4 regions of the Methylobacterium sp. Leaf469 genome follow, and region 1 is predicted to be linked to each of the others. Evidence: predicted binding sites of a transcription regulator. Region 1 holds the regulator's gene; each other region holds the start of a gene.
What was found. Region 1 encodes LexA, which represses DNA repair genes until DNA is damaged. Its sites were predicted from a motif close to TGTTCNNNNTGTGTTCNG; they were not measured.

Region 2: the regulator LexA is predicted to act here: its motif matches at 5,949-5,966, upstream of parE (DNA topoisomerase IV subunit B).
Region 3: the regulator LexA is predicted to act here: its motif matches at 4,272-4,289, upstream of dnaE (DNA polymerase III subunit alpha).
Region 4: the regulator LexA is predicted to act here: its motif matches at 5,969-5,986, upstream of dinB (DNA polymerase IV).

The regions. Positions count from the first base shown of each region.
Region 1 covers NZ_LMRE01000023.1:55,934-63,850, reverse strand. Annotated here, with positions in the region: gene ASG60_RS11475 (hypothetical protein) at 1-61, opposite strand, end outside; partial or broken gene ASG60_RS22735 (IS3 family transposase) at 196-1,300, shown strand; gene lexA (transcriptional repressor LexA) at 1,613-2,362, shown strand; gene ASG60_RS11455 (ComEC/Rec2 family competence protein) at 2,356-4,623, opposite strand; gene gltX (glutamate--tRNA ligase) at 4,785-6,209, shown strand; gene gltA (citrate synthase) at 6,450-7,739, shown strand; gene ASG60_RS11440 (dihydrodipicolinate synthase family protein) at 7,863-7,917, shown strand, end outside.
Region 2 covers NZ_LMRE01000005.1:77,691-85,268, forward strand. Annotated here, with positions in the region: gene ASG60_RS06170 (aspartate carbamoyltransferase catalytic subunit) at 1-635, opposite strand, end outside; gene topA (type I DNA topoisomerase) at 877-3,645, shown strand; gene parE (DNA topoisomerase IV subunit B) at 3,797-5,851, opposite strand; gene ASG60_RS06185 (PhoX family phosphatase) at 6,127-7,578, opposite strand, start outside.
Region 3 covers NZ_LMRE01000012.1:334,195-342,111, forward strand. Annotated here, with positions in the region: gene ASG60_RS09400 (gamma-glutamylcyclotransferase) at 1-546, shown strand, start outside; gene dnaE (DNA polymerase III subunit alpha) at 528-4,037, opposite strand; gene ASG60_RS09410 (nucleotide disphospho-sugar-binding domain-containing protein) at 4,612-5,859, shown strand; partial or broken gene ASG60_RS09415 (efflux transporter outer membrane subunit) at 5,967-7,415, opposite strand; gene ASG60_RS09420 (efflux RND transporter permease subunit) at 7,640-7,917, opposite strand, start outside.
Region 4 covers NZ_LMRE01000001.1:782,150-790,066, forward strand. Annotated here, with positions in the region: gene ASG60_RS03660 (hypothetical protein) at 1-86, opposite strand, end outside; gene ASG60_RS03665 (formate/nitrite transporter family protein) at 471-1,307, shown strand; gene ASG60_RS03670 (bifunctional protein-serine/threonine kinase/phosphatase) at 1,458-3,191, shown strand; gene ASG60_RS03675 (hypothetical protein) at 3,208-3,435, opposite strand; gene ASG60_RS03680 (hypothetical protein) at 3,559-3,801, shown strand; gene ASG60_RS03685 (aliphatic sulfonate ABC transporter substrate-binding protein) at 3,843-4,826, shown strand; gene dinB (DNA polymerase IV) at 4,837-5,940, opposite strand; gene ASG60_RS03695 (zinc ribbon domain-containing protein) at 6,269-7,321, opposite strand; gene ASG60_RS03700 (DUF3829 domain-containing protein) at 7,369-7,917, opposite strand, start outside.

The DNA.
Region 1 (7,917 bases):
CCCGCAATCTCTGCATGACCGCCTCAAGCTCGGCGATCAGTTCGTTGTCGGTTCGGATCATAGCCGCCACCACTTAGTAATTACCCACCCCTGTGACGGCTGTGTTCAGGCTCCGACGTGACGCTGACCCAGAAACTGGTCCGCGCTGAGCGCAAGTTTTTCGGGCATCCTGAACCCTGAAGGAGGGTGGATGCCATGCCTCGCAAACGCTTCACGAATGAACAGATCGCCTTCGCCCTGCGGCAGGCGGAGAACGGCGCGACGGTGGACGAGGTCTGCCGGAAGATGGGCGTATCGGAGCCGACGTTTTAGCGCTGGAAGAAGCAGTTCGTCGGCATGGGCGTGCCGGAGATCCGACGGCTCAAGCAGCTGGAGGACGAGAATGGTAAGCTCAAGCGGCTGGTCGCCGACCTGACGCTGGACCGCTCGATGCTGCAGGACGTCCTCAAGGATCAGTGGTGAGGCCCGCCGTTCGCCGTGAAGTCGCCCGGTCACTTGCGGGTGACCTACGACATCAGTGAGCGTCGGGCCTGCCAGGCCACCGGCTTCGGCCGTTCGTCCCAGCGCTACAGGAAGTGCTCGGACCCTCAGGTCGCGCTGCGGATGCGGTTGAAAGAAATGGCCGCGGCGCGGGTGCGCTACGGCTATCGGCGGCTGCACATCCTGTTGCGACGGGAGGGCTGGGAGGTGAACCATAAGCGCACCTACCGGAACAACCCGCGACGAAGGGCTGTCGATCCGGTCCAAGCTGCCCAAGCGCAAGCGGGCTTGGCGGTATCGCCAGGGACGACCGGCGATCGGTGGACCCAACGAGGTCTGGGCCATGGACTTCATGGCCGACCGCCTGTTCGACGGGCGTCCGTTCCGGATCCTGACGGTCGTCGATTGCCACACGCGAGAGGCGCTCTCGCTCACACCGAGAGCCAACCTCCGCGCCTTCCAGGTCACCGAGGCGCTCGACGCCTCGGTCAAGCTGAGGGGACGGCCCAAGAGCTTGCGGGTCGACAATGGGCCGGAGTTCGCCGGTCGCATGCTCGACCAGTGGGCCTACCTGAACGGGGTCGAGATCGACTTCTCACGACCGAGCAAGCCGACCGACAACGCCTACGTCGAGTCGTTCAACGGCCGCCTACGAGCGGAATGCCTGAACGCCTCGTGGTTCCTGTCGCTGGCTGATGCCCGCGACCGCATCGAGGACTGGAGGTGCCACTACAACGACGATCGACCCCACACGGCCCTGGGCGGCTTGACGCGCCGAGCCTTCGCCAACCAAGCTGTCACAGCCCGAGACCTTGCATAGGCCGTGGACCACAAACGGGGTCAACTCCAGACCGACGATGCACTAACTTCGAACTTGGGCCACCGCATGGGGGCAGGCCAAAGCAGGGACCAGCGGGGGGGCATCCAAACCCTGCTAAATAATTGATGATAAACAATATTATCGGTTTGCCGCCAATTGGCGATGACAGGCTCATCGCCAATTTCGCCCGGCCTCTCCATAATGTATCTTTCCTGAGAACCCTTGCAGAACACTTCCGGAACGCATAACCTGTTCGCGATTTGTTTCTGTGGCTTAGTGCCGCTTTGTACTGTTCGAGGACGGGTGCCGTTCATGTTGACTCGTAAGCAGCTGGATCTGCTCCAGTTCATTCAACAGAAGATGAACGAGGGGGGCGTACCGCCGTCGTTCGATGAGATGAAGGATGCCCTCGACCTGAAGTCGAAGTCGGGCATCCATCGGCTGATCACGGCGCTGGAAGAGCGTGGTTTCCTCAGGCGCCTCCCCAATCGCGCCCGCGCCATCGAAGTGATCAGGATGCCCGAGAGTCTCGGCGGGCAGTCGGGCGCGGGCGCTGCGGCACCGACGGAGTCGCGTCGTTTCACGCCGAGCGTCGTCGAGGGGGGCAAGGGCAAGGGCACCGTCGAGCGCATGCCGGTTGCACGCCTGCCGACGACGCGAGCGACGGATGGCGACGGTCGTGCCATCACCATCCCGGTCATGGGCCGGATCGCGGCCGGTACGCCGATCTCGGCGATCCAGGAGCAGAGCCACTCGGTCACCCTGTCCCCGGACTTTCTCTCGGGTGGCGAGCATTACGCCCTGGAGGTGCGCGGCGATTCCATGGTCGATGCCGGGATCCTCGACGGTGATCTGGTGGTGATCCGCAAGCAGGACACCGCCAACACCGGCGACATCATCGTGGCTCTCATCGACGACGAGGAAGCGACCCTCAAGCGCCTGCGCCGGCGTGGATCGTCCATCGCTCTAGAAGCGGCGAACCCCGCCTACGAGACACGGGTGCTCGGGCCCGATCGGGTTCAGATCCAGGGACGCCTCGTCAGTCTGGTCCGTCGCTACTGAAGAGTCTCGCCCGAGCCTTCGGAGGGAGGTTCGGGTTCGTCTGTATCTGGCGCTGTCGGCGCGGTCGGGACAGCCGGCGTCGGGGTCCGCGTCGGTACCGTTTCCCGCACCGGGCGCCAGGGTACACTCTCGCCGGCGCGTCGTGCCGTGGTGATGATCGGATCGGCCTTTGGCGGGAAGCGGATCGTCGCGGCACCGTGGGCAGCCAGGAATGGACGGTCGAGCACGAGTTTGGCGGCGCAGGCCGGCGGTGCATCGCGACGGGTGATTAGAACGTCGGCACGGATGCAATCCTCGTGGAGAGCGCGTTTGTCGGTGACGAGTGCAAGCACTCTTCCGTCCGGCAAATGCGCCGTGCAGCCGAGCCGATCGCACCGAGCGGTCGAGAGGGCGGTGACGGTGCCGGCCCGGCGTCCATCGCCATCGGCCTTCAGCCATTGCTCCAGGACGAAGGCTGGCGGTTTCCCCAGGGTTGCGAGGCGTCCGTCCTGGGCGCGAATGGCGATTCCAGCTCCCTCGCGGTCGATATAGAGATCCGGCCGCGTCGCGCTCGCGGCCAGGGCTACGCCGACGGCCATCGGCAGGAGGCCGAGCCAGCGCAGCCGCGACACCGGTAGGGTGAGCGTGACGAGGCCAAGGGCCATCGCCGCGAGGGCGCCGGGTCCGAAGGCCGGGATCACGTAGGTGGCGCGATCGAACCCGGCGATCCAGGTGGAGATCGTCAGCATCCCCCGCACGGCGAGACCCATGAGCCACCAGACCGGCTGATCGAGGGCGAAGGGGTAGGCCAGGATGCCGAGTACCGCCGCCGGCATCACGGCGAGCGATACCAGGGGGAGGGTCAAGGCATTTCCGACGAGGCCGAAGGGCTGGACCGTCTGGAAGTGGTAGGTCGCGAACGGTGCCGTCGCGAACTGTGCGACCAGGGTCGTCGCAAGTGTGCCCATGATCGCCGTGGCGATCCAGATCGCAACGCGTCCGAGGGGACCGGCGCTTTGCCCGCGCAAGCTCACGGCGCCGATGAGCGGAGCGCAGGCGATGAGGCCCGCCACCGCCCCGAAAGACATTTGAAAACTCGGGCCGAGGAGCCCATCCGGCTCACGCGCCAGGGCGATAAGGGCCGCCAGCGCCAGATTGCGCATGCTCAGGGCCGGTCGGTCCACCAGGATCGCACCGAGCATCACCAGGGTCATGATCAGCGCCCGTTCGGCGGCGATATCCCAGCCGGAGAACACGCAATAGGCCGTCACACCCGCCATGGCGCAGGCGGCGGCGATCTTCTTGATCGGCCAGCGCAGGGCCAGCGCCGGCGCCAGCGCGAGAAGCGCGCGCACGAGCCAAAACACCACCCCGGCCGCCAGCACCATGTGAAGACCTGAGATGGACACGACGTGATAAATTCCCGCCGCGCGCAGGACATCATTGGTCTCCGCGTTGATGAGGCCGCGTTTGCCCGTCACCAGGGCGGCCGCGACGGCGCCGGCCTGCCCGCCATTGGCGTCGGTGATGCGGCGCGTCAGGGCGTTGCGGGCGTCGTCGACTGCAGCGGCGAGCCGCAAGGACCGTGGCAAATCCTCCGGGGGCGGCCGCACTTGGATCGTGCCGATGAGGGAGCCCACCGCCCCGATCCCGCGAAAATAGGCATCGCGGGCAAAATCGTAGCCGCCCGGCCGCGCCGCTTCGGGAGGCGGAAGCAGGCGCGCCGTCGCGGCGATGCGATCACCGGGTTTCAGCGGCGGTGCCTTCTTGAACGACACCCGCACCCGACGGGGCCGCTGCTCTGTCGCGAGGGTGCCGAAGCTCTCGACACGAACGATGAGTCGTGCGCCCTCCTCTCGCTCGTCGAGGGCTTCGATGAGCCCGACGAGGGGCGCGATGGTGGTTCTGGCCAGCACCGGGCTCGCCACCTGCGCGAGGCGGAACGTGGCGGCCGTAAAACCAAGGAATGCGGCGACGAGCCCGACGAGAACGGCCAGGACCATGGGTCTGGCCGCGAAGACGGGTGTCAGAGCGATGAGGATCGCCGCAACGGCGAGCGGTGCCCCCAGGGATGGCGGCCCGGAGGTCGCAGTGAAGCAAAGCAGCACCCCGAGGCCGAACGCCACCGCGAGCCAGGGAAAGAGTCGGCGCTGTTCGACCTCCCGGGAGAATCCAGCGGCGACACCCTCGTGAAGCGTGCCGAGCCACAGGGACGGCGCGGGAACGCGGGCGGCGGCGCGCACCCACATCCGTCCGGCGGTCCGTGCGCCTCCCTGCCCCATCCCACGACACCTCCGGGCGTGACCCGCGTGCGACCCTTCACCATTCCGAGGGGTGGGGGTGACGATTTCTTAACGCCTGCCTTCGCGCATGCTACATGCCCATCCCCGGGCCGGTCGATCCGCCGTCCGCCTGCTTCCCTACAGAGTCTAAGCCAAGATCGATGTCGTCCACCGTCGTCACGCGCTTCGCGCCCTCCCCAACGGGCTATCTTCACATCGGCGGCGCGCGCACCGCCCTGTTCAACTGGCTCTATGCCCGTCGCTTCGGCGGCCGGATGCTGCTGCGCATCGAGGATACGGATCGCGAACGCTCGACCCAGGTGGCGATCGACGCGATCCTCGACGGGATGCGCTGGCTCGGCCTCGATTGGGACGGCGATGTCATCTACCAGTACGCCCGGGCCGACCGGCACCGGGAGGCGGCGGAGACTTTGCTCGCGTCGGGGCACGCCTATCGCTGCTACGCGACGCCGGACGAACTCACGGCCATGCGCGAGGCGGCGCGGGCCGAGGGCCGGCCCCTTCGCTACGATGGCCGCTGGCGCGACCGCGACCCGTCCGAGGCGCCCGCCGGGGCGAAGCCGGTGATCCGCCTGCGCGCGCCGCTCGAAGGCGAGACCGTGGTCGAGGACGGCGTGCAGGGACGCGTCGTCTGGCAGAACCGAGACCTCGACGACCTCGTGCTCCTGCGCTCCGACGGCAACCCGACCTACATGCTCGCCGTGGTGGTGGACGACCACGACATGGGCGTCACCCAGGTTATCCGCGGCGACGACCATCTGACCAATGCGGCGCGCCAGCGCCAGATTTCGGATGCCCTCGGCTGGGACGCACCGGCCATGGCGCACATCCCGCTCATCCATGGGGCCGACGGGGCCAAGCTGTCGAAGCGCCACGGGGCGCTGGGCGTCGACGCCTATCGCGATCTCGGCTACCTGCCGGCGGCTTTGCGCAACTACCTCGTGCGCCTTGGCTGGAGCCACGGCGACCAGGAAGTGTTCTCCACCGACGAGATGATCGCGGCCTTCGATCTCAAGTCCATCGGGCGCTCGCCCGCGCGTTTCGATTTCGCCAAGCTGGAGAATCTCAACGGGCTCTACATCCGAGGCGCCGACGACGCGGATCTCGTCGCAGCCCTCGACGGCGTGCTGCCGGCCCTGGGCCCGTCGCGCGGCATCGCCTCGCCCATGGCACCCGAACTCCGCGAGAAGCTGATTGCGGCGATGCCCGGCCTGAAGGAGCGGGCGAAGACCCTCGTAGACCTCCTCGACAGCGCCTACTACCTCACGGCGGCCCGCCCCCTGGCCCTCGACGACAAGGCCGCCTCCCTCCTCGGCCCGGAGGCGCGGACCCGCCTCTCCGCGATCCTGCCCGCCCTGGAAGCGCTTCCGGAATGGAGCGCTGCCGCAACGGAAGGCACCGTGCGCGCTTTCGCCGAATCGGCGGCCGTGAAGCTCGGGCAGATCGCGCAGCCCCTGCGGGCGGCGCTGACCGGGCGGGCGACCTCGCCGCCGGTCTTCGACGTCATGGCCGTGCTCGGGCGCGAAGAGTGCCTCAGTCGCTTGCGTGATCAGGCCACCGCCTGACGCGGCGGGTTTCGCTGGCATCGATGCGGAACGCCAGGGCCGAATGACAAACCGGCCTGGATTTCGCTTCGTGGCGTTCGTGACGCGGACGCTCGGTTGAAGGCGGTCGACCGATCCGCTAACCCGATGCTCGTGTGAGCAAGTGCAGCATGCGTTGCCCTTGCGCCCCGGAACCGGGTTGGTGAACCATCGCCACACGGGCCGGCGCCGCCCCGCTGCCACGAAAGGGTCCACGTCTCCATGAGCGCCACCAGCACCATCACCGTGGGCGACGCGCAGGTCGAGTTGCCGATCAAGACCGGTACCATCGGCCCCGACGTCATCGATATCGGCCAGCTCTACGCCAAGACCGGCAAATTCACGTTCGACCCGGGTTTCACCTCGACCGCGTCGTGTGAATCCAAGATCACCTACATCGACGGCGATGCCGGCGTGCTGCTCTATCGCGGCTACCCCATCGACCAGATCGCCGAGAACGGCGATTTCCTCGAGACCTGCTATCTCATGCTGTTCGGCGAGTTGCCGACGCCGGCCCAGAAGGCCGACTTCGATTACCGGGTCACGCGCCACACCATGGTGCATGACCAGATGAACCGATTCTTCCAGGGGTTCCGCCGCGACGCACACCCGATGGCGATCATGGTCGCCTGCGTCGGCGCCCTGTCGGCGTTCTATCACGACTCGACGGACATCTCGGACGACAAGCAGCGCATGATCGCGAGCTTGCGCATGATCGCCAAGATGCCGACACTCGCTGCGATGGCCTACAAGTATTCCATCGGCCAGCCGTTCGTCTATCCCAAGAACGACCTCGACTATACGTCGAACTTCCTGCGGATGTGTTTCGCGGTGCCGTGCGAGGAATTCAAGGTCAATCCGATCTTCGCCCGGGCGCTCGACCGGATCTTCATCCTCCACGCCGATCACGAGCAGAACGCTTCGACCTCCACCGTGCGTCTCGCCGGCTCGTCGGGGGCCAACCCGTTCGCCTGCGTCGCCGCCGGCATCGCCTGCCTGTGGGGACCGGCCCATGGCGGCGCCAACGAGGCGGCCCTGAAGATGCTCGAGGAGATCGGGCACCCTGAGAACGTGGCCAAGTACGTCGCCAAGGCCAAGGACAAGAACGACCCGTTCCGGCTCATGGGCTTCGGTCACCGGGTGTACAAGAACTACGATCCGCGTGCGCGAATCATGCAGAAGACCACCCACGAGGTGCTCGGCCAACTCGGGATCAAGGACGATCCGCTGCTGGAGGTCGCCGTCCAGCTCGAGAAGATCGCTCTCGAAGACGACTACTTCATTGAGAAGAAGCTCTACCCGAACATCGATTTCTACTCGGGCATCACCCTCAAGGCGATGGGCTTCCCGACTTCGATGTTCACCGTGCTGTTTGCGCTCGCCCGCACCACGGGCTGGATCGCCCAGTGGGCCGAGATGATCGAGGACCCGTCTCAGAAGATCGGCCGGCCGCGTCAGCTCTATATCGGCCCGGACAAGCGCGAATACGTGCCCCTCGATCAGCGCGCCTGAAGGCGGGGCGGCTCATCCGGTAGAGGGCGAGCCAGGGACAGTGCAGCCGGGTAGGGTTTATCCCGCCCGGCCGTACCCGCTACGTGGGCGGAGGCATGCGGCCTTCGCCGCCCGGAGGCACCCATGATCCTTCCGAATGGGCTGTCGGCCTTTCCGATCACACCGGCGGATCCGAGCG
Region 2 (7,578 bases), on a different contig from region 1:
ACCGCGACGCCGAATCGGTCGAGGCCCGTGGGAAGCAAGGTGGACGGACCGATCACCCGCACCCGGGCGCCGAGCGCCTGGAGCAGGATGATGTTGGAGCGGGCGACGCGCGAATGCAGGACGTCGCCGCAGATGGCGACCGTGAGGCCCTCGATCCGGCCCTTGTTGCGGCGGATGGTGAGCGCATCGAGGAGCGCCTGGGTGGGATGCTCGTGGGCCCCGTCGCCGGCATTGACCACGGCGCAATCGACCTTGCGGGCGAGGAGATGCACGGCGCCGGCCGCGTGGTGGCGCACCACGATGATGTCGGGGCGCATGGCGTTGAGGGTCGCGGCGGTGTCGACGAGGGTCTCGCCCTTCTTCACCGATGAGGAGGCCACCGACATGTTCATGACGTCGGCGCCCAGCCGCTTGCCGGCGAGCTCGAACGAGGCCTGCGTCCGGGTGGAGGGCTCGAAGAACAAGTTGATCTGCGTGCGCCCGCGCAAGGTCGTGCGCTTCTTCTCCACCTGCCGCGACAGCGCCACGGCGGCGTCGGCCCGCTCCAGCAGGGCCTCGATGTCGGGGCGCGACAGGCCCTCGATGCCGAGGAGATGGCGGTGGGGGAAGCCGGGCGGAGTCGGGGCGCTGGTCATCACGGGGGTCAGCGCTACAGCGGGTGCGCCGCGCCCGCAAGACGGAGGTCATTCGGAGGCGCGCGACGCAGCCGGCAAAGTGTCCCCATTTGACATCGCCCGAGGGTTAACCCACTTCATGCCCCGCAAAAGGCCCCTGCCCCGGCAGGCGGTCCGCCTTGCCGCATCCACCGCAGCGTGCGCAAGCGCGCAACCGGTCGTTGTCGGACCAAGGCCCTCTCGAGAGGCTCGGAATCCCTCCATGAAAGTTGTCGTCGTCGAGTCGCCGGCCAAGGCCAAGACGATCAACAAGTACCTCGGCCGCGACTACGAGGTCCTCGCCTCGTTCGGCCACATCCGCGACCTGCCGGCCAAGGACGGCTCCGTCGATCCGGAAGCCGACTTCCACATGCTGTGGGAGCTCGACGAGCGCGGCTCGAAGCGGGTCTCGGACATCGTCAAGGCGCTCAAAGGTGCCGACGGCCTGATCCTCGCGACCGATCCGGACCGCGAAGGCGAGGCCATCTCCTGGCACGTGGTCGAGGCGCTCAACGCCCGGCGCGCCCTGAAGGGCATGCACGTGGAGCGGGTGACTTTCAACGCCATCACCAAGGCGGCGGTGGACACCGCCATGCGCAACCCGCGCCAGATCGACCAGGCCCTAGTCGACGCCTACCTGGCCCGCCGGGCGCTGGACTACCTCGTCGGCTTCAACCTCTCGCCGGTGCTGTGGCGCAAGCTGCCGGGCGCCCGCTCGGCCGGCCGCGTCCAGTCCGTGGCGCTCCGCCTCGTCTGCGAGCGCGAACGCGAGATCGAGGTGTTCAAACCGCGCGAGTACTGGTCCCTCGTCGCGACCCTGACGACCGACACCGGCGCGGTGTTCGAGGCCCGGCTCACGGGCGCGGACGGCCGGAAGATCCAGCGCCTCGACGTCGGCACCGGCGAAGAGGCGGCGGCGTTCAAGCGCGACCTCGAACTCGCGACGTTCTCCGTTGGCAGCGTCGAGGCCAAGCCGGCCAAGCGCCACCCCGCCCCGCCCTTCACCACCTCGACCCTGCAGCAGGAGGCCTCGCGCAAACTCGGGATGGCCCCGGCCCAGACCATGCGGGCGGCCCAGAAGCTCTACGAGGGCGTCGAGATCGGCGGCGAGACCGTGGGTCTCATCACCTACATGCGGACGGACGGCGTCGACATGGCGCCCGAAGCCATCGCCGACGCGCGGCAGGTGATCGCCAAGGAGTACGGCGAGCGCTACCTGCCGGGGGCGCCGCGCAAGTACAGCACCAAGGCCAAGAACGCGCAGGAGGCCCACGAGGCCGTGCGCCCCACCGACATGGGCCGGCTGCCCAAGACCGTCGCCCGCACGGTGGATGCCGAGCAGGCCAAGCTCTACGAACTCATCTGGACCCGCACGGTGGCGAGCCAGATGGAATCGGCCGAACTGGAGCGCACCACGGTGGACATCGTGGCGAGCGTCGGCCCGCGCAGGCTCGACCTCAGGGCGACCGGGCAAGTCGTGAAGTTCGACGGCTTCCTCACCCTCTACCAGGAGGGCAAGGACGACGAGGAGGACGAGGACGGCCGTCGCCTGCCGCCGATGAAGGCCGGGGACGCCCTCAAGCGCGAGCGCATCGCCTCGACCCAGCACTTCACCGAGCCGCCGCCGCGCTACTCCGAGGCCAGCCTCGTCAAGCGCATGGAGGAACTCGGCATCGGCCGGCCCTCGACCTACGCGGCGATCCTGCAGACCCTGCGCGACCGCGAATACGTGAAAATCGAGAAGAAGCGCCTGGTGGCCGAGGACAAGGGCCGCCTCGTCACCGGCTTCCTCGAGAGTTTCTTCAAGCGCTACGTCGAGTACGATTTCACAGCCGATCTCGAAGGGCAGCTCGACCGGGTCTCCAACGCCGAGATCGACTGGCGCGAGGTCCTGCGCGATTTCTGGAAGGACTTCTCGGCCGCCATCGCGGGCGCCAAGGAGCTGCGCGTCACCGAGGTCCTCGACGCCCTGAACGACCTGCTCGGCGCCCACATCTTCCCCGAGAAGGCCGACGGCTCGAACCCGCGCACCTGCCCGACCTGCGGAGCCGGCCAGCTCTCGCTCAAGCTCGGCAAGTTCGGCGCCTTCGTGGGCTGCTCGAACTACCCCGAGTGCAAGTACACCCGCCAGCTCGCCGCCTCTGGCGTCGACGGCGACGGCGACGGCTCGTCGGAGAACGGCGGCCAGCCCGGCACGCGGGTGCTCGGCACCGATCCGGTCTCGGGGCTCGCCGTCACCGTGCGCGACGGCCGCTTCGGCCCGTTCGTGCAGCTCGGCGAAGCCTCGACGGACAAGGAGGCGGCCAAGCCCAAGCGCTCTTCGATCCCGAAGGGCCTCAGCCCGTCGAGCGTCGATCTGGAGAAGGCCCTGAAGCTGCTGTCCCTGCCGCGCGAGGTGGCGAAACACCCCGAGACCGGCGAGCCGATCCTGGCCAATCTCGGCCGGTTCGGGCCCTACGTGCAGCACGGCAAGATGTACGCGAATCTCGGCCGCGACGACGACGTGCTGGAGATCGGCGCCAACCGGGCCATCGACATCATCGTGGCCAAGGAGCAGGGCGGGGGCCGGCGCGGGCCTGCCGCCGATCCGGGCCGGGCGCTCGGCAACCACCCCGAGACGGGCAAGCCCATCGTGGTGAAATCGGGCAAGTACGGCCCCTACGTCACCGACGGCACCACCAACGCGACCCTGCCGAAGACCCAGGCGGCGGAGGACATCGACCTCCCCCAGGCCCTGGAGCTCATCGCCGCCCGCGAGGCGTCGGGCGGCGGCGGCAAGAAGCGCGCCCCGGCCCGCAAGGCGGCAGCGAAGTCTGCGACGGCGAAGAAGGCTCCGGCGAAGAAAACAGCCGCCAAAGCCGTGGCGGGTGGCGAGGCCGAAGCCCCGGCCAAGAAGCCGGCCGCGAAGAAAGCGCCCGCCAAAGCGGCCTCGCCCAAGACGGCGGCTGCGAAACCCGTAGCTGCGCGCAAGGCAACGGCGAAGAAGGCCTGATCCGGGATTCCGGGTTTTCGAAGGGATCGTCCCTTCGGCACGTGCCGGGCAGAGCCCGACACGATGTCCAGGGCCAGCCCTGGACCCGCGAAGGGCGATGCCCTTCGGGGCCCGGAGCCCCTTCGCTCCGGGCGATCGGCCCGGAGCCGGATCAGATATCCAGCTCGGCCCCGTCGGCGAAGGCCGCGCGTTCGGAGATGAAGGCGAAGCGGGCTTCGGGCTTGTTGCCCATGAGACGCTCCACGGCGTCCCCCGTGGAGACACGGGCATCCTCCAGAACCCCGACGCGCAGGAGTGTGCGCTTCTTCGGGTCCATGGTGGTCTCCTTCAACTGCGCCGGCATCATCTCGCCCAGACCCTTGAAGCGGCCGATCTCGACCTTGGCGCCCTTGAACACGGTCTTGATCACCCGCTCCCGGTCGGCGTCGTCGCGGGCATAGGCCGTCTTGGCACCGTGGGTCAGCCGGTAGAGCGGCGGGATCGCCAGGTAGAGGTGCCCCTTGTCGATGAGTTTGGGCATCTGCCGGTAGAAGAAGGTGATCAGCAGCGAGGCGATGTGGGCGCCGTCGACGTCGGCGTCGGTCATGATGATGACCTTCTCGTAGCGAAGGTCCTCCAGGCGGAACGCGTTGCCGGTGCCGCAGCCGAGCGCCTGGGTCAGGTCGGAGATGAGCTGGTTGGCACCGAGCTTGTCCCGGCTCGCCGAGGCCACGTTGAGAATCTTTCCGCGCAACGGAAGAATGGCTTGGCTGGCACGGTCGCGCGCCTGCTTGGCCGAGCCGCCGGCCGAGTCGCCCTCGACGATGAAGATCTCCGAGCCGGCCATGCCGGCCTTGGAACAATCGGCGAGCTTGCCCGGGAGCCGCAGCTTGCGCGTGGCGGACTTGCGGGCGACCTCCTTCTCCTGGCGACGGCGCAGGCGCTCCTCGGCCCGGTCGATCACCCAGTCGAGGAGCTTGTTGGCTTGGGCCGGCGAAGCAGCGAGCCAATGGTCGAACGCGTCGCGGATCGCCGTCTCGACGATGCGGGACGCCTCGACGGTGGCGAGCTTGTCCTTGGTCTGGCCCTGGAACTCCGGCTCGCGGATGAAGACCGACAGCATCGAGGCGCAGGTCGCCATCACGTCGTCGGTGGTGACCGCCGTCATGCGTTTCGCCTGGTTCACGCGCTCGGCGTGCTCGCGCAGGGCCCGCAGCAGGGCGACGCGCAGGCCGCTCTCGTGGGTCCCGCCTTCCGCCGTCGGGATCGTGTTGCAGTAGGAGGCCGAAATGCCGTCGTCGACCACCATCCAGGCCACCGCCCATTCCAGGGACCCGTGGCCGCCCGGTTTTGTGATCTTGCCCGAAAAGATCGCGTCGGTGACGAGTTCCTTGCCCTCGAGATCGCGGGCGAGATAGTCGCGCAGGCCGCCGGGAAAGCGGTGCACGGTCTCGGCCGGCACGTCGTCGATCCCTTCCAGCAGGGCGGGGGCGCAGCGCCAGCGGATCTCGACGCCGCCGAACAGGTAGGCCTTGGAGCGGGCCATCCGGAACAGGCGGCGCGGATCGAACTTCAGCGCCCCGAAGATCTGCGGGTCGGGATGGAAGCGCACCCGGGTGCCGCGCCGGTTCTGCACCCGGCCAACGGTCTCCAGGGGCCCCTGAACGTGGCCGCGCGAAAAGGTCTGGCGGTAGAGGGTCTGGGCACGGGCGACCTCGACCTCGAGCTCGTCGGACAGGGCGTTGACCACCGAGATGCCGACGCCGTGCAGGCCGCCGGAGGTCTCGTAGACCTTCGAATCGAACTTACCGCCCGCGTGAAGGACGGTCATGATGACCTCCAGCGCCGACTTGTTGGGGTATTTCGGGTGCGGGTCGACGGGGATGCCGCGCCCGTTGTCGGTCACCACGAGGTGGCCGCTCTCCTCAAGCTCCACCTCGATGAAGCTGGCATGGCCCGCCACCGCCTCGTCCATGGAATTGTCGATCACCTCGGCGAAGAGGTGGTGCAGGGCGCGCTCGTCGGTGCCGCCGATATACATGCCGGGGCGGCGGCGCACCGGCTCCAGGCCTTCCAGCACCTCGATGGTGGAGGCGTCGTAGCCGGCCTCCGCCGAGAGGGCGGGCGAGGGCGCGGGGACGATCGCAGCCTCGAGCTTGCGACGCTCGGCCGGCTTGGGCGCGGGCACCTTGCCCTTCGCGAAAAGGTCGCGGGCGGGGTCGCTCACCGGATCGCTCCGCGCAGGGGATGGCACGCCCGCGGGCTTCGCGGACCGGATCGCAGAGGGGGACCGTGCAGCATTCGCCTTCATCCTCTGACCATACCGGAACAAACCGGAAACAGAAAGGGGCCTTCACCCTCGGGGCAGGGGTACGGTCCCCTGCCCTGCGAGCCGCACACCCCCTGCCCTGCAGGGCAGGATACCCCATTGCATGGGATGGGGTTGGTTAAGAAGGGCTGACGGTCGCGGGAACCCTTTTACGGCCGGGGTCGATTCGAGACTCAGGTGCCGACTCGCCCGCCGCCGTGCCTGGTGATCGCCACCACGGCTGGGCGCGGCGGCAGGGCCGGATCGAAGTCCGGCCAGCGGGTCGAGGGTGCCTCGAAGGTGGCGGGCGCGGCCTTGGGATCGTCCTCGTCGGCCTCGCCCGGATGCTGGACGGCGACGAAGAAGGTGGTGTCGTCGGGGGTGAAGTAGGGGCCGCACATCTCGGCCCCGCAGGGCACCCGGAAGAAGTGCTTGCCCGTTCCGCGCCCCTGCCCCTCCGTCTCCATGGCCCAGATGCCGTCGGCCCGGCCCGTGCGCGAGGCCGAGTTGCCGTCTGTGGCGACCCAGAGGCGTCCCTGCCCGTCGACGGCGCAATTGTCCGGCATACCGAACCAGCCGTCCTTGGTGGTGGCCGACGAGAAGGTCGCCCCGACCGCCGCGATGGCGGGATCGCCGCAGCGCACCAGGATCTCCCAGGCGAACCCGAGGGCGGCGTGGTCGCCATCGTCGGGGGTGAGTTCGACGATGTGGCCGAAGCGGTTGTCGGCGCGGGGGTTCACGGCGTCGACCTGATCAGGTTTGCGCTTCCCGTTGTTGGTCAGCATCACGTAGACCTTGCCGGTCTTCGCGTTGGCCTCGACGTCCTCCGGGCGGTCCATCTTGGTGGCGCCCAGGAGATCGGCAGCCAGCCGCGCGCCGATGAGCACATCGGCCTGGCTGGCAAAGCCGTTGGCGGGCGTCAGAGGTCCCTCACCGAACACCAGGGGCATCCAGGCGCCGCGCCCGTCGGGGTCGAACCGGGCGACGTGGAGCGTGCCGGCATCGAGCAGGTCGCGGTCGCCGCTATCGGCCCGGCCCGCGGTGACGAACTTGTAGACGTAGTCGAAGCGCTCGTCGTCGCCCTGGTAGACGACGTATTGTCCTTGCCTGGCGACGATGCCGGCCGCCCCCTCGTGCTTGAACCGGCCCATGGCGGTGCGCTTCTTCGGGACGGAAGTCGGATCGAACGGATCGATCTCCACCACCCAGCCGAAGCGGTTGGGCTCGTGGGGCGTCGCCCCGATGTCGAAGCGGTCGTGGAAGCGGCCCCAGGCATAGGCGGAGTTCGGCAGGTTGAAGCGCGTGTGGTTGGCGGCCTCGGCGGAATCCTTCGGCAGTGCGCCCGAGAAGTAGTAGTTGATGTTCTCCTCGCAGGTGAGCCACGTGCCCCACGGGGTCGTGCCGCCGGCGCAGTTGTTGATCATGCCGTGGACGGCGCGGCCGCTGGGATCGGCGGCGGTTTTCAGTCGCTCGGAACCGGCGGCGGGGCCGGTGAGCACCATCGGCGTCTCGGCGGTGATGCGGCGGGCGTATCGCGAATCCGGCACTACGGCCCAGCGGCCGTCCGTGCGCCGGATCTCGAGGACCGAGCCGCCATGGGCCGCCATCTCGATCCCGACGAGTTCCTTCGTCATCCCCGCGAAGGC
Region 3 (7,917 bases), on a different contig from region 1:
TTCACCGAGCGGCGCACCGGAACGGTGCGGGGCTATCACCGTCGGTTCTGCCTGCTGCAGCGGCGGTTCCGCGGGAGCACGGAGCGGCCGGGCCTCGTCCTGGCCCTCGATCGCGGCGGCCTGTGCCGCGGCGTCGCGTTCCGGCTCGCGGGGGACGATCCGCACGTCACCCTGCTGCCGGTCTGGCGCCGGGAGATGCGCGGCAACGGCTACGCCTCCCGCTGGGTGGGGGTGGAGACCGACGCCGGCCCGGTCACCGCCCTGACCTTCGTGGTCAACCGCGCCAGCGACCGCTACACCGGCCGCCTCACGGACGCCGAGATCGCCGACCGCATCGCCACGGGGGCCGGGCATCTCGGGCCGAGTGCCGAGTACCTGTTCCGCACCGCCGAGGCCTGCGCGCGGGAGGGGATCCTGGACGAGCACCTGTGGACCCTGCAGGCGTTGGTGGCCGAACGGTTGGATGCCATGGCGCGGGCCGACGGGGCGCCCCAAGCGCCGAGCAGGCCGGCGGCAAGCCCGTCGCCTCAGTTCACCTCCACCTGAACCACCCCCGGCACGGCCCGGAGCGCGCCCGCGATCTGAGGCGTCGCCTGATACTTGCCCTGCAGCTTCACCTCGACCTCGCGGTCGCCGTTGTCGAGGAGGAGAATCAGCGAGACCTCGCCCTCGCCCCGCACCTGCAGGCGCTGCTGGACGGGCGCGATGGAGCGCTCGTCGCGGAGATAGATGCGCATGCCCTTCTGGTGGCGAGCCACCGCCACATCGAGGGGTTCGGCGGTGACGATGCGGGCGCGCACGTCCTCGCCCTCCAGGTTGGCCTGGATCTGGAGCACCAGGGGACGCCCGGGCTCCAGGATCTCGCGATACTGGCCGAGGCCTTCGGAGAAGATGATCGCCTCGAAATGCCCGGTCTGGTCGGACAGGATGACGATGCCGAGCTTGTTGCCGGTCTTGGTCCGGCGCTCGGACCGGTCGAGGACGGAGGCGGCGACCCGGCCGACGCTGGTGGTGCCGGCCCGCACCGCCTTGCAGAACTCGGCCCAGGTCTGCACCCGGAGCTTGCCCAGCAGATCGCCGTACTCGTCGAGGGGGTGGCCCGAGAGGAAGAAGCCGATGGCGTCGTATTCCTTCTTGAGCTTGTCGGCCATCGGCCAGCCCTCGTAGGCCGGGATGCGCAGGGTCACGTCGGCCGCGGTGACGCCGCCGAACATGTCGGCGATGCCGGTGCTCTCGGCCTCGGCGGCCCCTTGGGCGAGCTTCATCATCGGCTCGATGGCCGCGCAGGCCCGCGCCCGGTCCGGCTCGATGGTGTCCATGGCCCCGGCCGCCACGAGGTTCTCCAGGGTGCGCTTGTTGATCATGCGCGGGTTGAGGCGGCGCGCCAGGCACGCGAGGTCCCGGAAGGGCGTCTCCCCCCGGGTCTCCACGATGGATTCGACGGCGCCGCGGCCCACGCCCTTGATGGCCGACAGGGCGTAGACGATGCGGCCGTCCTTGACCTCGAAGTTGACCCCCGACGTGTTGATGGAGGGCGGCTCGACGACGATCTTGAGGCGCTGGGCGTCCTGGCGGAATTCGGCGAGCTTGTCGGTCACGTCGATGTCGAGCTGCATGGCGGCGGCCAGGAACTCGACGGGGTGGTTCGCCTTCAGGTAGGCGGTCTGATAGGTCAGCAGGGCGTAGGCGGCGGCGTGTGATTTGTTGAATCCGTAATCGGCGAACTTCGCCAGCAGGTCGAAGATCTCGTCGGCCTTGGCCTTGGTGAGCTCGCGCTCGATGCAGCCCTTCACGAAGCGGTCGCGCTGGGCGTCCATCTCGGCCTTGATCTTCTTGCCCATGGCGCGGCGCAGCATGTCGGCCTCGCCGAGCGAGTACCCGGCCAGCACCTTGGCCACCTCCATCACCTGTTCCTGGTAGACGATGATGCCGAAGGTCTCGCGCAGGATCGGCTCCAGCTTTGCGTGCGGATACCAGCTCGCCTCGTTGCCGGCGTCGCGCCCGAGCTTGCGCTCGCAATAGACCGGGATGTTGGCCATGGGGCCGGGGCGGTAGAGGGCCACGAGGGCGATGATGTCCTCGAACCGGTCGGCCTGCATCTCGACGAGCGCCTTGCGCATGCCGGCGGATTCCACTTGGAACACGCCCACCGTCTCGCCGCGCTTCATCGGCAGGTAGGTCGCCTCGTTGTCTAGGGGCAGCGAGGCGAGATCGACGATGATGCCGCGCTTGGCCAGCAGGTCGGTGCAGTAGCGCAGCAGGGTCAGGGTCTTCAGACCCAAGAAGTCGAACTTCACCAGGCCGGCGGCCTCGACCCACTTCATGTTGAACTGGGTCACCCGCATGCCGGTCTTCGGATCGCGGTAGAGGGGGACGAGCTGTTCGAGGGGCCGGTCGCCGATGACCACGCCGGCGGCGTGGGTCGAGGCGTGGCGGTGCAGGCCCTCCAGCTTCTTGGCGATCTCCATGAGGCGGGCCACGATGGGCTCCTCCTCCATGGCCGCCTGGAGCTTGGGCTCGCCCTCGATGGCCTGGGTCAGGGTCACGGGGTTGGCCGGGTTCTGCGGCACCAGCTTCGTGAGCTTGTCCACCTGCCCGTAGGGCATCTCCAGGACGCGGCCGACGTCGCGCAACACGCCGCGCGCCTGCAGGGTACCGAAGGTGATGATCTGCGCGACCTGCTCGTGGCCGTAGCGATCCTGCACGTACTGGATCACCCGCTCGCGGCCGTCGACGCAGAAGTCGATGTCGAAATCCGGCATCGAGACGCGCTCGGGGTTGAGGAAGCGCTCGAACAGCAGGCCGAAGCGAAGCGGGTCGAGGTCGGTGATGAGGAGCGACCACGCCACCAGGGATCCGGCACCCGAGCCACGGCCTGGGCCGACCGGAATGTCGTGGTCCTTGGCCCACTTGATGAAGTCCGACACGATGAGGAAGTAGCCGGGAAACTTCATGCCGACGATGACGTCGAGCTCGAAGGCGAGGCGGTCGCGATAGACCTGCTCGCTCATGCCCGGCGCCGTGCCGTGCTGTGCGAGGCGCAGGTCGAGGCCGGCGATGGCCTGGGCGCGCAGCTCCTCCGGCTCGGATCTCACCACCTCCGCCCCGGCTGCGCCGGGGGCCTCGCCGGCGACGGCGTCGGCGGTGACACGGGCGAAGTTCGGCAGGATGGGCTTGCGCGTGCGCACGCGGTAGGCGCAGCGCATGGCGATCTCGACCGTGGCGTTCAGGGCGTCCGGCAGATCGACAAACAGCTCGGCCATCTGCGCGCGCGTGGTGAAAGCGTGCCGCGGGGTGAGCTTGCGCCGGCGCTCGTCGGAGACGAGGCGTCCGTCCGCGATGGCGAGCAGCGCGTCGTGGGCGTCGTAATCGCCGGTACGCGCGAAGAACGGTTCGTTGGTGGCCACGATGGACAGGCCGTTGGCATCGGCGAGCCGGAGCAGCTCGCGCTCGATGGCCCGTTCGTCGGACAGGCCGTGGCGCAGGATCTCGACGTAGAGGTTGCTCTCGCCGAAGGCCGCCTTGAGCTGGGCGAGACGCGCGGCGGCGAGCTCGGCCCGGCCCTGGCGCAACGCCCCGTCGAGGGGTCCGGTGGTCCCGCCCGTGAGGGCGATGAGCCCGCCGGCGCATTCGGCCAGCCCGGCGGCGCTCACCCGGGGGGCATCGCCGAGGGCGCCGTCGAAGTAGGCGCGGCTCGCCAGCCGCAGGAGGTTCGCGTAACCGGCCTCGTCCTGGGCCAGGACCACCACGTTGGCGCAGCCGGCCTGCCCCTGAACCACCCGCGCCATGGGATCGGGCGTCTCGAAGGCCACCGTCACCTGCAGGCCGGCGATGGGCTGAATCCCCGATCCGGAGGCCTTCTCGGAGAATTCCAGGGCCCCGAACAGGTTGTTGGTGTCGGTGAGCGCCAGGGCCGGCTGCCGGTCGGCCGCCGCCGCCTTGACGATGTCCCCGACCTTCAGCGCCCCTTCGAGGAGCGAGAACGACGAGTGGACGTGGAGGTGGACGAAGCCGGGATCTTTGAGGATGCGCGTCATGCTCCCAACAGCCCGACTCGTGGTGAACGATCCATCAAGAATGCGCGGAGCGGATCGTTTGGCTGTGGAAGGCCGCCATCCGTGATGCGTCGGCAACGCTATCGCAACGGCGCCAATGCGACAGCCCAAGCGGCGACCGAAACCGCAAGGAGACCGAAGGCCATGAATTCGACCGCGCCGGTGAGGATCATCCGCTTGAGCATGGGAAGCGCCTTTCGTTGAGCTCTCCCATTTTGTTCCTGTTTTGTTCTATGTAAAGCGAAAAGGCCGTCTCGCGGTCGGCAGAGTCAACGAAATGTGAAGCCCGGGCCGGCTGCATGATTTCACGACGGATTCGCATGCCGCTGCATGGACGATCCTGCCAACATGACGCGGACAGCAGGCAAAGCCGCATGTTCTACTGAAGATCCATCGCATCGTCCCTGCTGCGACAACGCTTCGACTCCGTAAGATTCCGCACATCGTTGCAGGACGGCCAGTCACCGCCAAGGCCCGAATCACAACCGCAGGATGGCGAACACGAACCCTGTACCTATGTGAGCGGGACACCCGGACTCCGCATCACAGACCGAACATGCAAATCAAGTTGGTGGCCGTCGGCTCACACGGCGACGTCCTTCCCTTCATCGGCCTCGGGGCCGAACTGGTGCGACGCGGGCACGCCGCGGTTCTGGCGGCGCCCGCCCCCTTCGCGCAGCTGGCGGCCCGCGCTCACCTGCCGTTCCACGCTCTCGGCACGCGCGCCGATTACGAGCGGACCGTCGCGGTGCCGGACTTGTGGCATCCGAGGCGGGGGGCCTTCGTCCTGTTCGACCAGCTCGCCCCGACGACGGAGCAGACCTACGACTGGCTGGCCCGTACCAGCGCACCAGGCGAGACCCTCGTGGTCGCCTCGACCCTCGGCCTGGGCGCCCGCGTGGCGCAGGACAAGCTCGGCCTGCCCGTCGTGACCGTGCATGTCATGCCCCTGCTGGTGGAGAGCCGGCACGCCGCGCCGGTTCTGCCGGGCATCCCCCTCGCCCACCTGCTGCCGTCCCGCCTACGGCACTGGCTCGGCCGGGGCGCCGACCGCTACGTGATCGGCCCGGCCGCCCTGCCCCAACTCAACGCCCTGCGCGAGCGCCTCGATCTCGCGCCCGTGCGCCGCCTGCGGCACTGGTGGAACAGCCCGACGCGGATCCTCCTGATGTTTCCGGAGTGGTTCACCGCCCCCCAGGCGGATTGGCCGGCCCAGGCCGCGCAGGTCGGCTTTCCCCTGGTCGATCGTCTCGGCGATACCCCTTCCCTGAGCCCGGAGCTGAGCGAGTTCCTCGCGGCAGGGCCACCACCCCTGGTGTTCACCTACGGGTCGGCGATGCGTCACGGCCAAGCCTTCTTCCGGACGGCCTGCGCCCTGTGTCGGACCATGGGCCGCCGTGGCGTGATGCTGGCGCCGGAGTCCGGTCAGATGCCCACGGATCTGCCGGAGGGCGTCATCCATGTCCCCTACGCGCCCTTGAGCGTGCTGCTTCCGCGCGCCGCCGCCCTGATCCACCACGGCGGCATCGGCACCGTCGCCCAGGCCCTGGCCGCCGGCATCCCGCAGCTCGTGGTCCCGGTGGCGTTCGACCATTTCGACGAAGGCCAGCGCCTCCAGCGCCTCGGCGTCGGCGCCATGCTCGGCCGGCGTCGGTTCACCCCAGGCCGGGCCGCCCAGGCCCTCAACCGTCTTCTGGCCTCCGAGACCGTGGCGCAGGCCTGCGCCGAGACGCGCATGCGCATGACCCGGGAGGACGGCGTATCGGCCGCCTGCGACGAGATCGAGCGCCTGATCGCCCGCTGAGTCATACCAGTTCCGGTCGATCGCTTCGCGATGCGGATCTGGGCTTCGCTCAGGCGCCGCGCGGGCTGCCTGAGACTGTCTCCGTATGGTTCATCCGGAAAACAGCCTCACTCGTCCGTTCGCAAGGCCTGTCCGGAATCGATGGGCAGGCGGGTGCCCTTGAGTTCGTCGCCGGTGGGCAGGCTGCGCACGTCCCAGCCGCCGCCGAGTGCCCGGATGAGGGCGACGGCGGTGGTGAAGCGGTTGAGGCGGATCTGCAGGGCGTTGATCTCGTTGTTCAGGGCGATGGACTGGGCCGTCACCACCGTGGTGTAGTTCTGCGTGCCCGCCCGGTACTCGTTCAGGGTGATCTCGACGCCGCGCTTGGCCGAGGCGACCGCCTCGTCCTGCGCCGCCTGCTGGCGGGCGAGGATGCGCACGCCCGAGAGCCCGTTCTCGACCTCCCCGAAGGCGGTGAGCACGGTCTGGCGGTAATTCGCCACCGCCGCGTCGTAGGCCGCGCGGGTGATGCGGAGCGCCGCCGCGCGGGCGCCGCCATCGTAGAACACCTCCGTGCCGGCGGCGGCGACCGACCAGACCTGGTTGGCGGCCGAGAACACGCCGTTCGACGTCAGGCCCGAGACCCCGCCCGAGGCCGAGAGGGTGAGCGTGGGGTAGAACGCCGCCACGGCGACGCCGATGAGCTCGCTCTGGGCCTGCACGGTCCGCTCGGCCTGGGCGACATCGGGGCGGCGCTCCAGCAGGGCCGACGGAATGCCCACCGGCACGGCGGGCGGGCGCACGGCAAGCGGCGCGACGGGCAGGGACAGTTCGGCGGGCGGGCGCCCGACGAGGGTCGCCAGGGCGTGCTCGAAGATCGCCCGCTGTAGACCGATGGCGATGGCCTGGGCCTGCGTCGTCTGCAACAGGGTCTGGGCGGTGATCACGTCGGACCGCGCGGCCACACCCGCCGCGTACTGGTTCTCGGTGATGGCCAGACTCTTCTTGAAGCCCGCGATGTTCTCGTCGAACACCCGCTGGAGCGAGTCCTGATATCTGAGGCTCAAGTAGTTGTTCGCGACCTCGGACTGGATGGTGAGGCGCACCAGGGCCAGATCCGCCGCGCTCGCCTGGGCGGTGGCGACCTCGCTCTCGAGGTTGCGCCGGATGCGGCCGAACAGGTCGAGCTCCCAGCTCGCCTGCCCCTGGAGCGAGACGGTGGTGCGCTCCGAGCCCCCGACCCGCGAGCGGGTGATGTTCGGCGCGCCGATCACCGTGGGAAACAGGGCGGCGCGGGCCTGGGCGACGAAACCGCGCGCCTGCTCGTAGGCGGCGACCTGGGCGCGCAGGGATTGGTTGTCGACGTCGACGAGGCGGATCAGCCGGTCGAGGGCCGGATCCCGAAAAATCCGCCACCAGTCGCCGCGCTCGGCCCCGTCGTTGGGGGCGGCCGGGCGCCACCCCTTGCGGCTCGCGACATAGGCCGCACTGTCCTCGCGGGCCCCGCCCTCCTTGAAGGCAAGCGGCGTCTCGACGGAGGGACGGGAATAGTCGGGGCCGACCATGCAGCCGGAGACCGACGCCGTGAGGGCGACGAGGGCGACGAGATGCGACGGGCTCCCTCTCCTGGAAGGAGAGGGTTGGGGTGAGGTGTGGGACCTATTCGGAGAGTCCACACACCTCACCCTGTCCCTCTCCTTACAGGAAAGGGGACCCGCGCCACCTTCGGAATGCATCGGCCCGCTGTCGCATCGGAACGTGACGTCACTGCGCGCGCGACGATCCACCAAGCTACCCACGCTCATTCGGCGGCGCCAGGAACCGCGCCAGGAACCGCGTCGAGCGCAGGCCCGCGCCGGCGCAGGCGGTCGAGGTAGAGGTAGACGACGGGGGTGGTGTAGAGGGTCAGGATCTGGCTCACGATGAGGCCGCCGACGATGGCGATGCCGAGGGGGCGGCGCAGCTCCGAGCCCTCCCCGCCCGCGAGGATGAGGGGGAGCGCGCCGAGCATGGCGGCCAGGGTTGTCATCATGATCGGGCGGAAGCGCAAGAGGCAGGCCTCGAAGATCGCGTCCCGGG
Region 4 (7,917 bases), on a different contig from region 1:
CTCGGGAAGGTCTCGGAGAACACGTCGCCGACCTTGTAGGCGTAGCCGCCGTCGTGCTCGACGATGCGATAGGTGACGTCCGTCATGGGGTTGGTCCTCGTGTTGTCGGGGGCGAACCGATGCGGGCCGCGGGTGGTTCCCGGTCGGGCCTTTCCCGGCGGGTAGCCGGCGCTTCGGGTTTCGGCGAGGGCCTTCGCCGTCCGGGTGGCCGGATTCACACGGCGGATTCGCGAACTCCGTCGAAGTCACGGAGCCCAACCCCACCGGCGGAGCCGTCGAAGCTGCCCCATCGGAGCGTGTATTCAAAAGGCGCGAATCTTGCCTTGTCGAATTTCGACAGGCGTCGGGCGCGTCCCATGGACCGCCCGGTGCCCTCTGCGAGCCGCGCAACGACGCGTGGTGGCGGGCCGGATCGTTCGCGACGAATCCGGCGGCCCCGCAGGAGCCTCGAACTAGAAGAAGGACAAGCAATGGCCTATCTCGCGCCCGCGGAGTTCGTCACCAAGATGGTGGACGCCGGCGAATCCAAAGTCTTCATGTCGACCCGCGACACCGTGATCCGCGCCTACATGGCCGGGGCGATCCTGGCGCTGGCCGCCGTCTTCGCCGTCACCATCACCCAGCAGACCGGCATCCCCATCCTCGGCGCGGCCCTGTTCCCCGTCGGCTTCTGCATGCTCTACCTGCTCGGCTTCGACCTGCTCACGGGCGTGTTCGTGCTCGCGCCCCTGGCCCTGCTGGACCGCCGCCCGGGCGTCACTTGGCGCGGCGTGCTGCGCAACTGGGGCCTCGTGTTCGTCGGCAACTTCCTCGGTGCGCTCACCGTCGCCCTGATGATGGGCTTCGTGTTCACCTTCGGCTTCACCGCGCCGCCCGATCAGGTCGGCACCTTCATCGCGGGCATCGGCGAGCGCCGCACCGTCGGCTACGCCGCGCACGGCACGGGGGGCTGGTTCACGATCTTCATCCGCGGGATGCTGTGCAACTGGATGGTCTCGACGGGCGTCGTCGGCGCGATGATCTCGACCACGGTCAGCGGCAAGGTGATCGCCATGTGGATGCCGATCATGCTGTTCTTCTACATGACCTTCGAGCATTCCGTGGTGAACATGTTCCTGTTCCCGTTCGGCCTGCTCATGGGCGGCCACTTCTCGATCATGGACTACCTCGTCTGGAACGAGATCCCGACGGTCCTGGGCAACCTCGTCGGCGGCCTCGCCTTCACGGGCCTCACCCTCTACACCACCCACGTCCGCACCGCCCCGAAGCGGAACGTGGTCGGGATCGAGCGCCGCCACGCGGCCTGAGCGTGCCTCACAATACTCCCGGTCACGACCGGTTCTCACGCCGAGCCCTTCGGTGCAGCGGGAGTTTTGTGAGAGACACCGAATCCGGCACGACCGTCCGGGCCTCGCAGCGCGGGGCCCGGCCCACCGTTCCTCGATGATCTCCGGACGATGCCCCAGGACCTGACGCTCTCCCTCGGCCAGCACAGCGAACGCGGCCGCAAGGAGACCAACCAGGATTTCCACGGGGCCGCCCTCCCCGGGCGCCCCGCCCTCGCCCTCAAGGGCGCCGCCATCGCCATCGCGGACGGGATCGGCAGCAGCCCCGTCAGCCACATCGCCAGCGAAACGGCGGTCAAGAGCTTCCTGTCGGACTATTACGACACCCCCGACACCTGGTCGGTGAAGACCTCGGCGCAGCGCGTCATCGCGGCCACCAATTCGTGGCTCCACGCCGAGACCCGGCGCAACCGCCACCTGCACGACCCCGAGGGCGGCCGGGACCGGGGCTACGTCACCACCTTCAGCGCCCTCGTGCTCAAGTCGCGCACGGCCCACATCTTCCACGTCGGCGATGCCCGCGTGTCGCGGGTGTCGGGGCGCTCCCTCGAAGACCTCACCGAGGACCACCGCGTGGTCCTGTCGGCCAGCGAATCCTATCTCGGTCGGGCGCTGGGCGCCGCCGCCCACGTGGAGATCGACCATCGCCGGGTCGGCCTCGAGCGCGGCGACGTCTTCCTCCTGACCACCGACGGCGTGCACGAGCACGTGCGGCCCGAGGCCATGGCGGCGGAGGTGGCCCGGCACGGCGACGATCTCGACGGGGCCGCCCAAGCGATCGTCAGGCGTGCCTACGAGAACGGCAGCGGCGACAACCTCACCGTCCAGATCGTGCGCATCGACGCCCTGCCCGACGGCGATCCGGCCGAGCATCTCGGCCGGAGCGCGGACCTGCCCCCGGCCCCGCTCCTCGACCCGCCGGCCCTGTTCGACGGCTACCACGTCCTGCGCACTCTGCACGCGAGCCACCGCAGCCACGTCTACCTCGCCCTCGACGGGGAGACCGGCGCGCAGGTCGCCCTCAAGATGCCCTCGACGGACCTGCACGGCGATCCCGCGGGTTTGCGCCGGATGGTGATGGAAGAGTGGATCGCCCGGCGCATCGACAGCCCGCACGTGCTGACGGCCCCCGTGCAGACCCGCCCCCGCAGCCACCTCTACACGGTGATGGACTACGTCGAAGGCCAGACACTGGCGCAATGGCTGCGGGACAACCCCACGCCGGGCCTCGAAACCGTGCGCGGCCTCGTCGAGCAGATCGCCCGCGGGGTGCAGGCGTTCCACCGGCGCGAGATGGTGCACGGCGACCTGCGCCCCGCCAACATCCTCCTCGACGCGGCCGGCACCGTGCGCCTCATCGATTTCGGCTCGACGCGGGTCGCCGGCATCGCGGAGGATGCGGAAGGGGGCGAAACGGCCCTCGGCACGATCCAGTACACGGCGCCCGAGTGCCTCGCGGGCCACCCGGCGACGCCGGCCTCGGACCTGTTCTCCGTGGGCGTCATCGCCTACCAGATGCTCACCGGGCGCCTGCCCTACGGCGCCAAGGCGGCGCAGGCCGTCACGGAGGCGCGCGGGCGGCGGCTGAACTATGTCTCCGTCGCCGCCGCCCGCGCCGGGCTGCCGCCCTTCGTCGACGCCGCCCTGCGCAAGGCCGTGCATCCGAACCCGGCGCTGCGCTACGACGCCGCCTCGGCCTTCGTGGCGGACCTGCGCGCGCCGAACGCCGCCCTGCCGGGCCTGCGGCCGGCGGCCCTGCTGGAGCGCGACCCCGTCCTGTTCTGGAAGCTCGTCGCCCTGGCCCTGGCCGTCGCGGTGGTCTGGCTGCTGGCCCACCGGGCCTGAGCCCATCGCCGCCCCCCTAATGCCGGGTGACGGCCGCCCAGGGGAGGTTCGGCACCGCCGCTTCGCAGCCGGCGATGAGGGAGGCGCGGACGTCGTCGGAATCGTAGCCGCGCCCGTGCGGGAAGGCGACGATCTGCGCCGTCGCCTCGCCGGCCCGGCGGATCCGGGCGATCCAGGCCTCGGCCTCGCGGGTGAAGCGGACCTCGTAGGTCACGCCGTCCTGCTCGAAGGTGTGGGGCTCCATGCGGCGTCTCCTGTCCCGGATCCTCGCTGTCGCGCGTGCGACGTCCCGCGGGGCCTCGCCCCATATGGGCGGCCGGGGTATGGGGTCCAAGCCGTCGTCGCCGTTCGCCCCCGAGGTCCGCCCATGCGCCTGTCCGCCTTTCGTGCCCTGATCCTCGCGGGGCTGGCCTGCGGCTCGGTGTGCGGCCCCGCGAGTGGACCCGCCGGAGCGCAGGGCCGCGGGCGCGCGCCGGCCCCCGACACCGTGCCGCCGAACCCGTTCGCGTCGAACTACCCCTCGCGGCCGCCCGAGGCGGCCCGGCCGCGCCCGCGCCGGGACCGGGGCGGCGAAGGCCTGCGCCCGCCGCGCGACATCCCGCTGCGCTGAGCCCCACCCTCCTCACCCCTTCCCCCCCTTGCGAGGCACCCATGCATCGTTCCCTGAAATCCGCCCTGCGGGCCGCCGTGATGACCGGGGCCGCCCTCCTCTCCCTCGGCATCGGCTCCCTCGGCCTCGGGCCCGCCGAGGCCGCCGACCGGACCCTGCGCATCGGCTACCAGCGCTCCTCGACCCTCATCGCCCTGCTGCGCCAGGATGCCGGCCTGGAGACCGCCCTCAAGCCGGCGGGCGTCACGGTGTCCTGGCACGAGTTCACCAGCGGCCTGCCGATCATGGAGGCCCTCAACGCCGGGCAGATCGACGTCTCGGCGGATGTCGCCGACACGGTGCCGCTCTTCGCCCAGGCGGCGGGGGCCAAGATCACCTACATCGCCCAGGAGGCGCCCTCGCCCGAGGCCCAGGCGATCCTGGTGCCGGGGGATTCGCCGCTCACATCCGTGGCCGACCTCAAGGGCCGGCGGGTCGCCGTGACCAAGGGCTCGGGCAGCCACTACCTGCTGCTGGCGGCGCTCGCCGAAGCCGGCCTCTCGTTCAAGGCCATCACCCCCGCCTACCTCACCCCCGCCGACGGCCGCGCGGCCCTGGCGAGCGGCGGCGTCGAGGCCTGGGTGGCGTGGGACCCGTTCCTGTCGGCGGCCCGCCAGCAATCGGGCGCGCGGGTCCTGCGCGACGGCGCCGGCCTGTCGCTCTACACGCGCTACTACCTCGCGGCCGACGATTACGTGGCCAAATCCGGCGACGTCCTCGGCATCCTGTTCGCCAAGCTCGCCGAGACCGGCACCTTCGTGAAGGCCGAGCCGGAGGCCGCCGCCGCCCGCCTGGCGCCCCTGTGGAAGATCGACGCCGACGTGATCGTGCGCGCCAACGCCCGCCGCAGCTACCGGGTCGAACCCGTCACCCGGGCGGCCCTGGGGGAGCAGCAAAAGATCGCCGACGCCTTCCGGGCCGAGGGCCTGCTGCCCCGCCCCGTCGACGCCTCCGCCCTCGCCATCTGGCAGCCGCCGGCCCGGTAGGCGGGGGGCCTCACACGGCGAGGCCGAGCTGGCGCGGGGCCTCGCCCGCGCCGGTGTCGAGGCCCGAGAGCGACACCCCGATCAGCCGCACGCTGCGGCGCAGGGGGAACACGTCGCGCAGGAGGCCGAGGCTGACCTGCGCCATCGCCTCGCGGCTGGCGACCGGCGCGCCGAGGGAGCGCGCCCGGGTGATCTGCGCGAAATCCGAGAACTTCAGCTTCAGGGTCACGGTGCGGCCGGCGACGCCCTTGCCCGCGCAGGTGGTCCAGACCTTGTCGAGGAGCGGCTGAAGCCGCTCGGCCAGCACGTCGAACGCGGTGGTGTCCTCCGAAAACGTGGTCTCGGCCCCCACCGACTTGCGGATGCGGTGCGCCCGCACGGGGCGCTCGTCGATGCCCCGGGCGACGCCGTGGTAATACCCGCTCGCGCTGCCGAACACGGCCTGCAACTCGGCGAGCGAGCGCGCCCGGAGGTCGCCGCCCGTGAGGATGCCGAGGCGCTTCATCTTGGCCTCCGTCACCGGGCCGACCCCGTGGAAGCGCCCGATGGGCAGGGCCTCGACGAAGGCCGGGCCCATGGCGGGGGTGATGACGAACAGGGCGTCGGGCTTGCGGTAGTCGGACGCGACCTTGGCCAGGAACTTGTTGTACGAGACCCCCGCCGAGGCGACGAGGCCGGTGCGGGCCAGGATCTCGGCCCGGATGGCGCGGGCGACCGCGGTCGCGGTGGGCAGCCCCCGGAGGTTCTCGGTCACGTCGAGATAGGCCTCGTCGAGGGAGACCGGCTCGATGATCGCCGTGTGCTCGGCGAACACCGCCTGGATCTCGGCCGACACCGCCTTGTAGACGTCGAAGCGCGGCTTGACGAAGACGAGGTCGGGGCAGAGCCGCCGGGCCGTCACCGAGGGCATCGCCGAGCGCACGCCGAACACCCGCGCCTCGTAGCTCGCCGCCGCGACGACGCCGCGCTCCCGCGATCCGCCCACCGCCAGGGGCCGCCCCCGCAGAGCCGGATCATCGCGCTGCTCCACGGAGGCGTAGAACGCATCCATGTCGATGTGGATGATCTTCCGGGTGGGGTTGGCGTCGGTCGTGGCTTCGGTCTCGCGCGACATCGGCCCTCGCGTCTCGGGCGCGGCGAACTGTTCAGTCTTTGTTCTCTTGTTGTGGATCGGGGGGCGGGGGTCAAGGGTGGGGGGCGGGGGTCCCCGACCCACATCCTCATCCTGAGGTGCTCATCGCGAAGGGATAAGCCTCGAAGGAGGGCTCCAAAAGCCAGAGCGACCCTTGGAGCCCTCCTTCAACGCCGCCGACGCGGCACCTCAGGATGAGGGGGTTGAGAAGAATCAGGCCAAAGCCCCATCTGGGATCGCCATAACTCTCAGGATTGGGACTTTTCGCGGCCGCGCGATCCAGGAAAATCGACCGCCTCCACCCCAAACATCACACCGGCGCCGGTCCAGGCGTACCCACCGTCCCACACGAATAACAGAACCGGTCGAAGGTGCTCTTGCGGTGGTCGCAGGCCGGGCAGCGTTCGAAGACGCCGATGCCGCAATGCGGGCAGAAATTGGCGGCCGGGTTGGCGAGGTCGATGGGCCGTTCACAGCCGGGGCAGACCTTCTTGGCGAGGCGGAGTTGGGCCTGGTCGGTGGCGATCTCCGTGCGGCGCTCGGCGTCGGGACGGGCCTCGGCCGCCTTCTGGCGCTCGTTGTAGGCGTGCAGCGCGTTGATCGCCGTGCGGCCGACGAGGAACGTCACGATCACCCCGACGCCGTAATGCACGTAGCCGCCGTAGCTCGGTAGGTAGGGCACCAGCTCCACGAAGAACGCGAAGGCGGCGGCGAGGGCGAAGCCCCAGACGTAGGGCCAGTTGCGGGTGTGGCGGCGGCGGGCGAGCAGCCATCCGGCGAGCGCCAGCAGGGGCAGGGTGAGGGCGAGGCGGTAGCCGAACACCCGCAGCTCCTGGCCGTGCTCGGCCGCGTCGAGCTTTGTTTGGGCCGCGCCCCGCAGCTCGGCCTCGACGGCGTCCTGCGCGGATTCGCGCTCGGAGAGGTCGAGGGCGGTGCGGTTCAGGGCTTCGAGCCGCTCCTCCACGGCGCGCTCGGCCGCCTTCAGGGCGTCGAGCCCCTCCGTGCGGGCGATGAGGGCCGGGTCCTGGTCGACGCGCCGGGTGGCGTCGCGGGTCTTCAGCCAGTTGGCGAAGGTCTCGCGGGCGGCCTCCGAGGCCGAGCGCGCGGCGTCGAGGGCGAGCTGAGCCTGCTCGGCCTGCCGCCGGGCGTCGTCCTGCTCGCGGCGGATCGCCTTGAGGGCGTCCGTCGAGGCTCGGGCCTGCTCCCGGTCGAGGAACTGTTCGAGGGTGAAGCGGTGCTCGACCTGCGGCAGGTCGCCGACCACGAGGGCGCCGAGGCCGATGAGGAACACCGCGAAGGCGAGGGCCACGAGCCACAGGACGAAATTGAACCACCGTTCGGACAAGCGACGACCGGAACGCATGGGGAGACCTCGCGGGTTTGGTGGGGGATGCGCGTCCGGCCGGGTTTCTAACCCGGCCGGACGCGCGCCTCGTTGCGGTGGCAGGATTCGAGGTCGCGGACCGAGCGGTTGTAGGTCTCGCCGAAGAGCTGGGCCGGCTGGCTCGGATCGCCCTTGGCGCGGATGTCGCGGGCGACGTCGCGGCCGTGCCCGATCACGCGGGCGACGGTGTCGGTGTAGCCGGTGCAGGACGAATTCGCCTTCGGGCTCAGGGCGTCGAGGGTCGCGCCGAGCTGCGCGTTGGCCGTCGACACCGCCGCGAGGGCGGCGAGGAAGGGCCCCACGTCGGCCTTCGGCCCCAGGGCCTCGAACCGCCGCACCGCCCGGCGCAGGGCGAGGCTGGTGGACAGGAGCCGGCGGGCGGGCGCGTCCTCGGGCAGCGCGGCGAGGCGCGCCTCGTCCCGGGCGATCTCGCGCTCGAACAGGGCGGTGCCGTAGGCGTCCATGGCCTTGGCGGCGGCCTCGACGCGGGGCACGAGGATCGGATGCTGCTCGCGGGCGAAGCGGTAGCCGTCCTCCTTGAACTCGCGGGTGGTCTGGTAGCGGGTCAGGGCCTT